Regions from separate parts of the Alteromonas sp. KUL150 genome, predicted to be linked through region 2. Evidence: predicted binding sites of a transcription regulator. Region 2 holds the regulator's gene; each other region holds the start of a gene.
What was found. The regulator FliA, encoded in region 2, starts transcription of late flagellar genes. The targets are predictions, from matches to a motif close to CTAAAGNTNNNNNNNNNNNNGCCGATA.
Positions count from the first base shown of each region.

Region 1 (4,478 bases), on a different contig from region 2:
CAAGCCTTTAATCAGCGCCGTAAAACCATACGCAACTCACTTAAAGATTGTTTAAGTGAAGATGAAATTCGTGAACTGGGTCTCGACCCTACTTGTCGCGCTGAAGTTTTATCACTCAACGATTTTGCCACACTGGCTAATGCAGTAACGGCAAAAGAGAGTCAACAAGAGCAATAGCCATATTCATGGATGTACTTGATATTAAGGTGCGGGTAAAAACCCGCCACCTCCCAGAACACCTTCCGTCAGATTCAAAGCAGTTTGCCTTTGCGTACCACATCACAATTGAGAACAATAGTGATAAAACCGTACAGCTTATTAATCGCTATTGGAAAATAACTGACGCAGATGGCAAGACGTCGGAAGTACAAGGCGCAGGTGTGGTGGGTAAACAACCCATATTGAAAGCTGGCGAGCAATTTGAATATACGAGTGGCGCAGTCATTGACACCCCAGTGGGTAATATGGAAGGCTATTACGAGATGGAGTTAGAAGACGGCGAGCGTTTTCGACTTCCAATCGATATATTTCGTCTAGCTATCCCTAGTATTCTCCATTAAGGATTTTATGTCTCACGAAAACACTTACGTTATTGGCGATATTCAAGGCTGCTATGATGGTCTTCGTCGCCTTCTTGATAAAGTTAAATTCGATGACACAAACGATACGCTTCTTGCTGTAGGCGACTTAGTTGCCCGGGGAGAAGACTCCCTAAATACGCTACGCTTTTTAAAATCCCTCGGTAAAAATTTTCATAGCGTGTTGGGCAATCATGATTTACATCTGCTCTCGGTAGTTAATGGCATACGAAAGTCAAAAAAGTCAGATAAATTAGAGCCACTGCTTAAGGCATCAGACTTACCTGAACTTGTTGACTGGCTACGACGCTTTCCGTTGGCAATGAAAATTGACGATCGCTCGGTAATGATACATGCGGGGCTTTATCCTAAATGGTCTATCGAACAAAGCATATCTCTTAGCGACGAAGTCAGCGAAATTTTGATGGCTGATAACTATGCTGACTTTCTGGAAAGCATGTACGGGAATACCCCCGATAATTGGTCTGAGAACTTAGAAGGCGCAGAGCGACTTCGCTTTATCGTAAATGCGTGTACTCGTATGCGATTTGTTTACGATAATGGCACACTCGATTTTAATAACAAGTCCCACCCTAGCGCCGTGTCTCATAGCACGAGCAACACAATCATGCCTTGGTTCGAGCGTAAAAACACTCAGCTTTCATCTGAACAACGGGTTGTTTTTGGTCATTGGGCCGCGCTTTCTGGCCAAACTAACAGCCATCAATTTATAGGGCTAGATACGGGATATGTTTGGGGACAGAGCATGACCTTACTGAATTTAGACAACTCATTACAAGTTGCAATCGACGCTTAAAAAACACAAAAGACAACTTTAATACCAGTCCGCATAGATAATTCCCCCCTTACCGACGCTACTTTTAAAAAATAACTGGTATTACCAGCTAAATTTTGCAAATTATTTTTATACTAAGTGACTAAATAAAATAAACATTAAGTTATTGTAGCCGATACAATTACGTCAGTTAGTAACGATGATGTTTAATTATCTTCTCTGCTTAAGAACAATACTGCAGCTTTTAAGCGCTATATTTTGTTGGCTGAGACGGGTAATATCGTTAGAGATAAAAATAAAAACACTCATCCAGGAGTTCCGATGAAAATAACGGTAGCCACACGCGTAATCGGGGGATTTGTCGCGATTAGCGCACTTCTAATCGTCATTAGTGTTGTTTCACTTTATAACCTCAACTCAATAGGTTCAGCCACTGAAGAAGTTAACGATGTTGCGCTTCCAACAGTAGCGGGCAGTAACGCGCTTAAAGCAAGCTTTCTTAACATGGGTCGCCTGACCTTTGAAAGCTACATTGAAGAGAATTTAAGTGAGTTGAAAGACAAAAGAACGGCTTTCAATTCGGCAAAAGATACCTTCGAAAGTGAATATAAAAAGCTAGCACTGGCAGTTAACAACGAGCCTGAACTAAAAAATACGCTTAGCTCAGTACGCGAGTCTTACGAGAGTTATATCACTAACGTTGAGGCTATGTATAAAAACCACCAAATGTACCTTGATTTGCGCAACACGATTCAAGACAGACTCGGTGACGCTGAAGATAATGCTGACGACGCATCAACGTATCTACTAGACTTTTCAGATTTAGACAGTGTTCAGCGCGACGCAAACCTTCGTAGGGCAGCCGAGGTTGGCGGTCAGCTAGAAACTTCATTGCTTTCTTTGCTAACTGTATCTTATGAGTACATTAAAACTCAGACAATAGTACGTTCACAAACCTTGGGGAACGAAGTTGATCTTGTGGTTGAGAAAGTGGTAACTCAGCTGAGCGACATGATGCAGACCGCGGGCGGACGCGACGATTCGGGCACGCTTGATGACATTAACGATCTGGTTAATAACGCAATTAACGCGATCAAAGCAAACGACGGGGTAATGCAGCTTCACGTTGATAGATTAGAGCGCAGAAACGACGCTGAAAAAGGGTTAAACGCGTCAGATGACAATATTGCACAAGGTGTTGTAGCTCTAGAAAACCTACTTACGCTTGCAGATAAAAAAGCATCGCATGTGGAAAGTCAGGTAAACGGTGCTATCACAACGGGTAACACCGTTGTAATTGTGGTGGTATTAATTTCTATCGCCGTGGCGGCAATTATCGGTTTCGCAACAGTGCGCGCTATCACACGCCCCCTTTATCGCGTAAACGAGCTACTTACTGTTGCTTCATCAGGCGACCTCACACATCGTTTAGATGACTCTGCACAGGACGAATTTGGTCTTCTAGCGCGAAACTGTAATACGCTAATTGGTAACCTAAAAGAGCTTATCACTGCGATTAACGTGCGAGCGGAGCAGTTAGCTGCGGCGTCAGAACAAACGTCAGCGGTTACGGCACAAACTACCCATTCTATTCAAGATCAAAAATCACAAATTGGCCAAGTGGCCACGGCGACGACAGAAATGCACTCAACGTCGCAACTGGTCGTTCAGAATGCTGAAGATACACTAAGCCAAATTCGCCATGCAGATGCAGAAGCGGAAAACGTTCGTAAGATTTCTCTTGAAAATAAAAACACGATTGAGATCTTATCTCGCGACGTACAGGAAGCTGCTGACGTTATCAATAAGCTTCATCAAGACAGTGCGAGCATTGGCGGGATCCTTGACGTTATCCGCGGTGTTGCAGACCAAACCAATTTGCTAGCGTTGAACGCGGCTATTGAAGCTGCACGTGCAGGTGAGCAAGGCCGAGGCTTCGCGGTAGTTGCCGATGAAGTAAGAACCCTTGCCAGCCGTACGCAGGAGTCAACCCAAGAAATCAATGCCATGATTGAAGTACTACAAGCTGGGGCTGAGAAAGCTGTAGCGGTAATGGATCAAGGTAAAGAACAAACCGCGGCCTGCGTTGCGCAAACTGAAAAAGCAACCCAAGCACTGGATATCATCACCGATGCGGTGCACAAAGCACATGACGTAAGCTCTCAAATTGAGCAGTCAGCGCGTGAACAGAACACAGTGTCGCAAGAAATCAGTGAAAAGCTCGAAACCATTGTTGGCATCGCTGAAGAGACTACAGCAGGTGCACAACAAACGTCTGAGTCTAGCCATGAAGTGGCTCGCCTTGCTGACGAGTTACAGCAGTCTATTAGGCAGTTTAAAGTGTAATCTTGCTCAACAGACTATTTTAAAAGGGGCGCGCGCCCCTTTTTTTGTTTTTAGCTTGCCGAAATCAATCCATCCATCTTCTACCGCTGCGCTTCACTGTAAATATAAATGAGCATAAAAAGCTGGAAACACGTAATAAGAATATGAGTTTCTAACTTTTTTAAATAATATGTTTTTACGTCGAATTAGCCTTATTTCTGCATTAACCGTTTTTTGGATACCGCTTTCCATGAGTCATGCCGAGCCTTCGTATTACAAAGACACAGAAACACTTTCTTACGCCGTCATCGAAACACTTTCTGACGATACGGAGATTAGACACTATGAAGCGTCTATGGCCGTAGAATCGTCTGGTAATCAAGACACCGGGGCTTTCAGGCTCTTGTTTAATTACATTTCAGGTGAAAACAAAACGAACACTGATGTGTCAATGACGTCACCTGTAGAGGTTGGCAATAATGCCACAAAGATTTCAATGACCTCCCCTGTAGAGATGTCATCGTCAGAGAAAATGATGTTTTTCTTACCGAGTAAATACAGTGCTGAGAACGCCCCTTTGCCAACCCATAAAGATGTATCTTTAGTCACCGTGCCAGAAAGAACGGTGGCTGCAATTCGGTACTCTGGGCTAAACGGTGATGATAAAAAAGAGGAGTTTAAAAATAAACTGCTTAAAACGTTGAGCGATAACAATATCAAGGCGGTCGGAGCGCCCAGTTACATGGGGTATGATTCCCCTTTTACGCTTCCTTGGAATA
Region 1 is NZ_BLIJ01000033.1:10,743-15,220, reverse strand. Features, by position in the region: gene rsmA (16S rRNA (adenine(1518)-N(6)/adenine(1519)-N(6))-dimethyltransferase RsmA) at 1-177, shown strand, start outside; gene apaG (Co2+/Mg2+ efflux protein ApaG) at 186-560, shown strand; gene GVO62_RS07190 (symmetrical bis(5'-nucleosyl)-tetraphosphatase) at 568-1,395, shown strand; gene GVO62_RS07185 (HAMP domain-containing methyl-accepting chemotaxis protein) at 1,696-3,720, shown strand; gene GVO62_RS07180 (SOUL family heme-binding protein) at 3,950-4,478, shown strand, end outside.
Region 1: a site for FliA is predicted at 1,526-1,552, ahead of GVO62_RS07185 (HAMP domain-containing methyl-accepting chemotaxis protein). Genes of this name have one in related genera too.

Region 2 (4,478 bases):
CTTGGCAGATAAGTTGCAAAAATCACTGCAACAAGCCAGTCAGCAACAAGAGTTAGAAGGTGAGCCTGCTGTGCTTCTAACATCTGGCATGCTGAGACCGGTACTCTCTCGCTTCTTAAAATATTCGGTTGTTGGGCTTCATGTGCTGTCTTATCAAGAAGTTCCTGATGACAAACAAATAAAAATAGTCAGTTCGGTCGGTCAATAATCTGACGCTGGGTGATTGGAGAGGTTGCAATGAAAATTAGACGTTTCTTCGGCAAAGATATGCGTGAGGCGTTAAGCCAAGTTAAAGCAGAGTTAGGCAGTGATGCAGTTATCATGTCAAACCGCAAAGTGGCTGATGGTATAGAGCTTGTTGCAGCTTACGATAAAGAACCCGATGCAAAACTCACTGTTCCTAAAGCAGCATCAAAAGCCCCTGGTCAAAAGGCTACGCCAAGCTTGAGTGAAATAATTGGCGACGACGGTCCAGATAGCCTAAAAGCGTTATTAGAAAAACAGCATGGTGCTGCGGCTGCGACAGCCAATCCAGGAACATTATCTAACGTTGCTGAAATCCACACCCAGCAACGCCCTCAATCTATGTCAGCTAATGCAAAGCACGCCAACGAGATAGCGTCACATTTGGATTTTTCTGATGCATTTATTGATGATGTGGAAAGCCAGCAGAATGCTGGTCATCGTGCTCATGACTTACCCTTTCCTGACCACCAAGCCTCAAGCATTGGCGAAGCGCCAATGACACAATCGGCAGAACTTGCACAAATAAAAGAAGAGCTTGCGTCTCTACGGGACGTTCTGCAATACCAAGTTGCTGACCTTATGGAAGCAAAAAATAAGCGTCAAAAACCAGTTCACCAGTACTTGACCACGCGTTTAGTTGATATGGGGTTGAGCAATGCTCTCGCTAATCAGCTAATAAATTACACGCCAGCTCACTATAACGAACGTGACGCGTGGATTTATCTTCTTAACCTATTGGCTAATCGCATAAATGTGACGGGGAACGATATACTTAGTTCACAAGGTGCGGTTGCGTTGGTTGGTCCTACCGGAACAGGTAAAACAACAACAGTTGCCAAATTGGCAGCCCGTTATGCGCAAAAGTATGGTGCAGAGTCAGTCGCTATGATCACCATAGATACGTATAGAATAGCTGCCTATGAGCAGCTAGCGACATACGGAAAAATAATTGGCTGTACGGTAAGAAAAGCGCAGACTAGTGAAGAGTTAGCCGATTTATTATTCCAACTTCGTCATAAGCGACTAGTATTAATCGATACGGCAGGGTTTAGTCAGCGCGATAGTCGATTAATTAAACAGATTAAGCAATTTGACAACGGTCAAATGCCTAAAGTGAAAAAATATTTGGTGGCGCAAGCCAATACTCAATATCCTGCGCTTCAGAGAATCATCCAAGCGTATGATGATATTGAATTAAGTGGCTGTATTTTCACGAAGTTAGATGAATGCTACTCTTTGGGAGAGGTATTGAGCGCTGCCGTTGAGTACCAACTACCGGTTAGCTATGTCACCGATGGTCAGAAAGTGCCAGAAGACATTAAGATTGCAGAGGCGAAATCTTTAGTTTCCGCTGCTGCAAAGCTTTATAAAAAGTACGGTTTGAATCATACTAGTAGTAACAACGCAATTAAAACAGCATAAGTAGTATGATTGACGATCAAGCGAGTAGCTTAAGAAAAATGAAGCAATCACGGTTAATCAAGGTTATCGCCGTCACCGGAGGCAAAGGTGGCGTTGGTAAAACAAATATTACTCTCAATACCGCTATCGCTATGGCGAAGCAGGGTAAGCGAGTCATGGTACTTGACGCGGACCTCGGTCTGGCAAACGTTGATGTTATGCTAGGACTTCGCGTAGAGAAAAACTTATCTCATGTGCTTTCAGGTGAATGTACCCTTGACGATGTTCTCGTCACCGGTCCGCACGGGATCAAGATTGCGCCGGCCACCTCTGGCACGCAGTCGATGGCAGAGTTATCCCCAACTCAACACGCAGGTTTGATCCGCGCTTTTAGCGAGCTAAGAACGCCGATAGACGTGCTGATTGTCGACACTGCTGCTGGAATTTCAGACATGGTATTGAGTTTCTCGAAGGCTTCTCAAGATATCATGGTCGTGGTTTGCGACGAGCCTACGTCACTAACCGATGCCTACGCCCTAATAAAAATCTTAAATCGCGAACATGGCGTTTTTCGTTTCAAGGTAGTGGCTAATATGGTACGCGACGTGCGTGAAGGCCAAGAATTATTTAGTAAATTAAGTAAAGTGACAGGGCGTTTTTTGGATGTTGCACTAGAATTAGTGGCAACGGTTCCATTTGATGAAAATATTCGCAAAGCCGTAAGAAAACAAACGGCTATTGTAGATGCCTATCCAGGCTCTCCAGCCGCAGTGGCCATAACACAACTTGCTAGTAGAGCATTGTCATGGCCCATCCCGGCTCAGCCAGGCGGACATCTTGAATTTTTTATTGAACAACTTGTTGCAGAAAAAGCAGTAGGAAATCAGCGTTGAACAGCAAGGCAGCCGCTTATCAACAACAAACCGATAAGTCGCAGTTAGTCGAAAGACATGCGCCATTGGTTAAGCGTATAGCGCATCACTTGATGGCTAGGTTGCCTGCAAGTGTTCTTGTTGATGACCTTATCCAATCAGGCATGATTGGGCTTTTGGAAGCTGCACGAAATTTTGACGGCTCTAAGGGAGCTAGCTTTGAAACCTTTGCAGGCATCCGTATTCGCGGAGCAATGCTAGACGAAATACGCAAAGGAGACTGGACCCCTCGTTCAGTCCATCGTAACGGACGTGCTATTTCGGAAGCGATATCCCAAGTAGAAGGTGAGACCGGAAGGGATGCAAGAGATTCTGATATTGCTGAAAAGCTTAACGTAAGCTTGCAGGATTATCACCAAATGCTCAATGAAGTAAATGCCGGCAAACTTGTCGGAATAGAAGATTTGGGTGTGTCGGAGGACGTAATCACTACTGAGCAGAGTAGAGGCAGTGATGCGCCGCTGGAAGACTTGATGCAGGGCGCTTTTCAAAAAGCACTTGCCCAAGCGATTACAACGCTACCTGAACGGGAAGCGATTGTGCTTTCTTTGTACTATGATGAAGAATTGAATTTACGAGAAATTGGTGAGGTTCTTGATGTAAGTGAGTCAAGAGTCAGTCAAATTCACAGTCAGGCCATGTTAAAACTCAAATCACGAATGAAGTCGTGGCAGGCTGACGAAGAATAGAAATTAATAACAATTAACCCCTCATTGGAGGCTATTTTGGACAAAAGTATGAAAATTCTTGTGGTTGATGATTTTTCTACCATGAGACGTATCATCAAAAACCTTCTTAAAGACTTAGGTTTTGCCAACATCCAAGAAGCGGATGACGGAAGCACTGCACTGCCAATGTTGCAGCAAGGTGATTTTGACTTCGTTGTTACTGACTGGAACATGCCCGGCATGCAAGGTATCGATTTGCTTCGCGCAATTCGAGCAGATGACAAGCTTAAACATTTACCTGTTCTTATGGTTACTGCTGAAGCTAAAAAAGAACAAATCGTTGCTGCAGCGCAAGCCGGTGTGAACGGGTACGTAGTAAAACCCTTTACAGCAGCAACGCTAAAAGAAAAATTAGACAAAATTTTCGAACGTTTAGGTTGATCCAGACGCTCACCAGATAAATGAGGTTTACTGGATGGCAACGAATATAAACGTTCCAATTTCGTTGGAAGAAGCCAAGCAACTCGTTACTTATCTTGAAGAAGGTGATAACGCTTCAGCCAATGCCCTACTTGAAGCAGCATCAATGAAAGAAAACGTTGAGTTGTTTGCTGAAGTAGGAAAATTAACGCGTCAACTTCATGACGCGTTAAATAACTTTCAGATTGATGATCGCATTAAAAACTTAGCAACCGACGATATTCCGGATGCTCAGTCCCGCCTGACTTACGTTATTGAAGAAACTGAAAAAGCTGCTAATACTACTATGGATGCCGTTGAAGCGAGCATGCCAATAGCAGAAATGCTTTCAATGCGCATCGATAAGGTAATGCCAGAATGGAAAAAGTTAATGAATCGCCAAATTGAGCTTGGTGAATTCAAAGCGTTGTGTGCAGACTTAGACGAATTATTAGAAGAAGGTTCGCTTCAGTCAGCTAAACTAACACAACTGCTTACTGAAGTGCTGATGGCCCAAGGTTATCAGGACTTGACGGGGCAAGTTATTCGTCGCGTTATTGACCTTGTAAAAGAGGTGGAGGACAGCTTAGTCAACATGCTTACCATGTTTGGCGAGCGCGATGGAGAAGAACATACTAAACCATCTCGTGTTAAGGCCGATAAGATAGATGGTGTAGAGGCAGAAGGCCCAATTATTGACGCCGAAAAACGAGATGATGTCGTTTCAGGCCAAGATGACGTAGATGATCTTTTGTCTAGCTTAGGTTTTTAG
Region 2 is NZ_BLIJ01000050.1:88,666-93,143, forward strand. Features, by position in the region: gene flhA (flagellar biosynthesis protein FlhA) at 1-208, shown strand, start outside; gene flhF (flagellar biosynthesis protein FlhF) at 238-1,668, shown strand; gene GVO62_RS11980 (MinD/ParA family protein) at 1,674-2,540, shown strand; gene GVO62_RS11985 (RNA polymerase sigma factor FliA) at 2,537-3,268, shown strand; gene cheY (chemotaxis response regulator CheY) at 3,305-3,688, shown strand; gene GVO62_RS11995 (protein phosphatase CheZ) at 3,723-4,478, shown strand.

Region 3 (4,478 bases), on a different contig from region 2:
TCGATATCGTTGTAAATTACAGCTTTTCTCATGAGGATTGGTCAAACTCTTTGCTGCTCGCTTATAACTGGACAGACACGCAGGTGGAACGGGTTACTCGCTACCCAGCTCTAGTCAATGGCGAAATACAACTTTTACCAAATCTAACCCAGGCTCGCGTTAAAATGTTAGAAGATAACCTGCCGGGTCATCGAGGCAGTCTTACTCTCGAGCAATCAAAAGGTAATTGGGCTTTTACTTGGCGTTTAAATTATTACGGCAAATTTTATGAGGACCATCTTGATGCCTCAGCGGGTATGGATATTTTTGGCAGTGCGCTAACCACGTTTGATGCTCAACTCTCTTGGCAAGTACTACCGCACACTGTGCTTACCTTTGGAGCGCAAAACCTCTTCGACGCGCTTCCTGAAGAAAATCCATTTCAAGGAGAGGTTGGGGCGCTTTACCCACCTACATCTCCAAGTGGCATTAATGGTGCTTTCTATTACGCAGGGCTTGAATATACTTTCAAGTGATAGTCCGACAGTTGTATTTCAAATCACTGCTTTGAATGGTGTTATAGAAAGGATAATCAAGTGAGGTTCTTCGTGTTTTTCGCCACATTAATGCTGCGGAAAGTAGAAGGCATTGTGATAGAGACGGAAGAAAAAAGGGACAGATGGAATAAAGTGAAATGGGCCTAATGAACGTTCCTAGCCCACGTTTTTAAATAAGGTTTCATCGACAATTGTTTGATCAATAATTTGCTGTGCCATATTGATGCACTTGCCGCATTGAGAACCAAGCTCTAAATGTTGACGTAACTCACGCATATTCCCCACACCGTTTTCTTCAACAGCCGCGCGAATGCTCTTATCAGTTACCCCATAGCACATACAAACAAACATTAAACGTACTCCAAATGAATCTGTAAATGATAATAATTGCTATTCATGAATTTGGCAAGCAGATATTTAAAATTTAATGCAGTGAAATTGATTGCTGTTTGAACTATGCAAAAAGGTTTTTGCTCTCTGATTGGTATGATCTGTCAGAAAAAGCAGCATAGGGTATTGTTATTCGAATAATAGTACCTACCTTTGCTCATAGATAGTTATCTTAAATAATTGCGCTAAGTAATTATTTTTATTATTACAATCCACATTTAAATGGAGAGACTCATGAGTGTATTAGTTGGCCGCCCGGCGCCAGATTTTACTGCGGCAGCAGTGCTTGGTAGCGGTGAAATTGTTGATACTTTCACGCTAAGCGAAGCTATAAAAGGTAAAAAAGCAGTCGTCTTTTTCTACCCGCTAGATTTCACATTTGTTTGCCCGTCTGAGCTTATTGCGTTTGACAAACGTTTCGACGAATTCAAAAAGCGCGGTGTTGAGGTAATTGGTGTGTCGATCGATTCTCAATTTTCACACAACGCGTGGAGAAACACTCCAGTAAATCAAGGTGGTATCGGCCCTGTTAAGTATACTTTGGTGGCGGATGTCAAACATGATATTTGCCAAGCTTATGATGTAGAGCACCCTGAAGACGGTGTAGCGTTCCGCGGTTCATTTCTTATCGATGAACAAGGTATGGTACGTCACCAAGTAGTAAACGATCTGCCACTTGGCCGAAACGTAGACGAAATGCTGCGTATGGTTGATGCACTAGCGTTCCATGAGGAGCATGGTGAAGTTTGCCCGGCGGGTTGGACCGAAGGTAAAGCGGGTATGGATGCGTCACCTGAAGGCGTGGCTAAGTATTTATCTGAAGAAGCTGACAAGTTATAAGTTAACCCCGTAAAATCAATAAAAGAACGGCGCCAATTGGCGCCGTTCTTGTTTTTCACCAATCCGTATAGATAATTACACATCTGCATTTAAGCAGCATGCTCATCATCGAAAGATTAGGCCTTTTAGTTTAATCTTCGCTTCCTACAGGCCAGCCGCCCAATGCTTTATATCGATTCACCATATAGCAAAATAATTCGGTAGTTTTCTGCGCGTCATACAGTGCACTGTGTGCTTCGTTTTGATCAAATTCAATGCCAGCAGCACGGCAAGCTTTTACCAGAACAGTTTGTCCTAGCGCCAAGCCAGCAAGGCTTGTTGTATCGAAGGATACGAAAGGGTGAAATGGCGTTCGTTTAATATTACAGCGTTCTAACGCAGCATTGACAAAACTCTGATCGAAAGTAGCGTTGTGAGCCACAATAACCGACCGCTGACAATCGGCATTTTTTTGCGCTTTGCGAATACCTTTACAGAGATCTTTCATCGCTTCACTTTCTTCGATAGCGCCTCGCAGAGCACAATTAGGGTCAATACCATTAAATTCTAGCGCTGCGGGCTCTAAATTCGCACCCTCGAAAGGATCGATATGGTAATGGAAAGTTTGATCCGGGTGCAAAATACCGTTGTCGTCCATTTTGACGGTTACCGCCGCGAGTTCCAATAGAGCGTCGGTACCTGCATTAAATCCGGCTGTTTCAACGTCGATGACAACGGGAAAATAACCTCTAAAGCGCTGGGAAAGAAGGGGCGGGTTAGCAGACATAAACACTCTTGTAGACTAGATTAGAAAAACAAGTTGATGACTTTAAATGTGCACCAACATGAGAACGTACGAGAATAATGAATTATCGCAAGGATGTTACTGAGTTGCCAGTTTCAATTTGAAGACTATCAAATGAAGATGAGATTAGTAGCTAAAACAAGAAAAGTGAATGGTATTAGGCGCTAAACTTTTCTACACTTTGGACGATAAACACATTATAGGTGGAACTACGCGCTGCCATATTTGCTATGGCGATAGTTTTTACTAAGGTAAATTGAGCTTGTTCGAGTTTACTTAGCAGCGTGGATAATGTGGCTTTCAAAAGGGTGAGGTGATGAAAAATGTAGCCTGCACCTGGTTTAGTTTGATTTTCGTAATGGTGTCGAAATGGTCTCGAAATTAAAATATATCGCGTTGATCGGGATGGTGAGTTCACTTTCCTCCCAAGCCGCCATGCGGCAGTATTCTGCGACAATAGAGAGCTCTAGCTGGCGTATCGATACCGACACACGCTTACAGTGTACGCTTAATCATGATTTGCCAGGATATGGTGAAGCCATGTTCACAAGCACCGCATCAAAACAGCTCAATATGGAATTTGAGCTGGATATGCATTTGCTGCCCAGTAAATTTGATATGGCTGCTGTTTATTCTGTACCACCAAAGTGGATGCCGGGCGTTGCACCTAAGCCTATTGCGGATATGTCGCTTCGGAAACAATATAATGGTGACCTGCCTAAAGACGCTGCATGGACGATGCTATCTGAACTAGAAAAAGGTTTTTGGCCCACCATCTATTATCAAGATTGGTACAATAAGTACGACCAAGTCAGTGTAGCGCTAAACGCAAGTAATTTTTCGAGTGTATATCGCGAATTCGTTAAGTGTGTATCTAATTTACTGCCTTTCAATTTTGACGATATCGCCTATACGGTACTGTCTTATCAAAACAACAGCACTGAGCTTACTAAGTACTCACAAAAGCGCCTTACTATGATAGGTGAGTATTTAAAAGAGGACAGCGAGCTAGAACTGGTGCTTCTTGATGGTTATACCGACAGTTACGGTGGCCGTTGGAACAATGAGCAGCTTTCTATACGCCGCGCTAATGAGGTCAAAAGTTACCTCACAACGCTTGGTGTGCCTGAAGATAGAATTAAGCTTACCGGTCATGGCGAAAAACGCCACATCGCGCCAAACGATACGAGAGAAAGCCGTGCGCAAAACCGACGAGTGGTAGTACGTCTGTCTAAATCTTAAGCGCTGGTTGGCTATTACCAACTTACCAAAGTATAAGAAATGGAGGGGAAAATTTCGCCCTCTACTTCTTGGTAGATCGCCATGACAAAACTGGGACTAAGTGATCAGTAAATACACCGTCAGCATTTACAACCTTATCAAGCATGTCTAGCACTTGCTCGCTTGTCATGCTGTCAGGCAAAGCGTCTTTTCGGTAGGTGTAAGGGTGGATCGTCAGCCCGTTTTTGTGAGCGAACTCAAGCCACTTTGCCGCTTCAATCTTCCCCTTTGCCATTGCTTTGTTATTCAGTAGGTGGCCTAACCATGGCCCTATACCATCAGCATAAGATGCTACTTCGTTCATACCTTCTTCAGAACGAACCCAATCATAGTCGGTGTCACTTTCGCCCCAGCTATTCTCGCCTATAAGCATCACCACTTTGCCTTTATAACCCAATGTTTCGCGAATGCGTTTCACTTCTTTAAAATCAAAACATTGAATATAGCTGTTGCTATTTTCCACACCGAAACCGAACGCATTGAGGGTGTCGATGACAATCTTACTCGCATCAACGCCTTCGTCGTGGTGAAAAGCAGGAGACTTAACTTCAGGATACACGCCAACAGCTGCTTCAAACTGGCGATTAAGCTCGCTGATAAGCTCAAAGTGCTCAGTTAATGTAGCAATCTTAAAATTCGCGTGTTTA
Region 3 is NZ_BLIJ01000028.1:158,737-163,214, reverse strand. Features, by position in the region: gene GVO62_RS06005 (TonB-dependent receptor) at 1-515, shown strand, start outside; gene GVO62_RS06000 (bacterioferritin-associated ferredoxin) at 693-887, opposite strand; gene GVO62_RS05995 (peroxiredoxin) at 1,161-1,766, shown strand; gene rnt (ribonuclease T) at 1,897-2,532, opposite strand; gene GVO62_RS05985 (flagellar protein MotY) at 2,920-3,792, shown strand; gene glpQ (glycerophosphodiester phosphodiesterase) at 3,854-4,478, opposite strand, start outside.
Region 3: a site for FliA is predicted at 2,715-2,741, ahead of GVO62_RS05985 (flagellar protein MotY). Genes of this name have one in related genera too.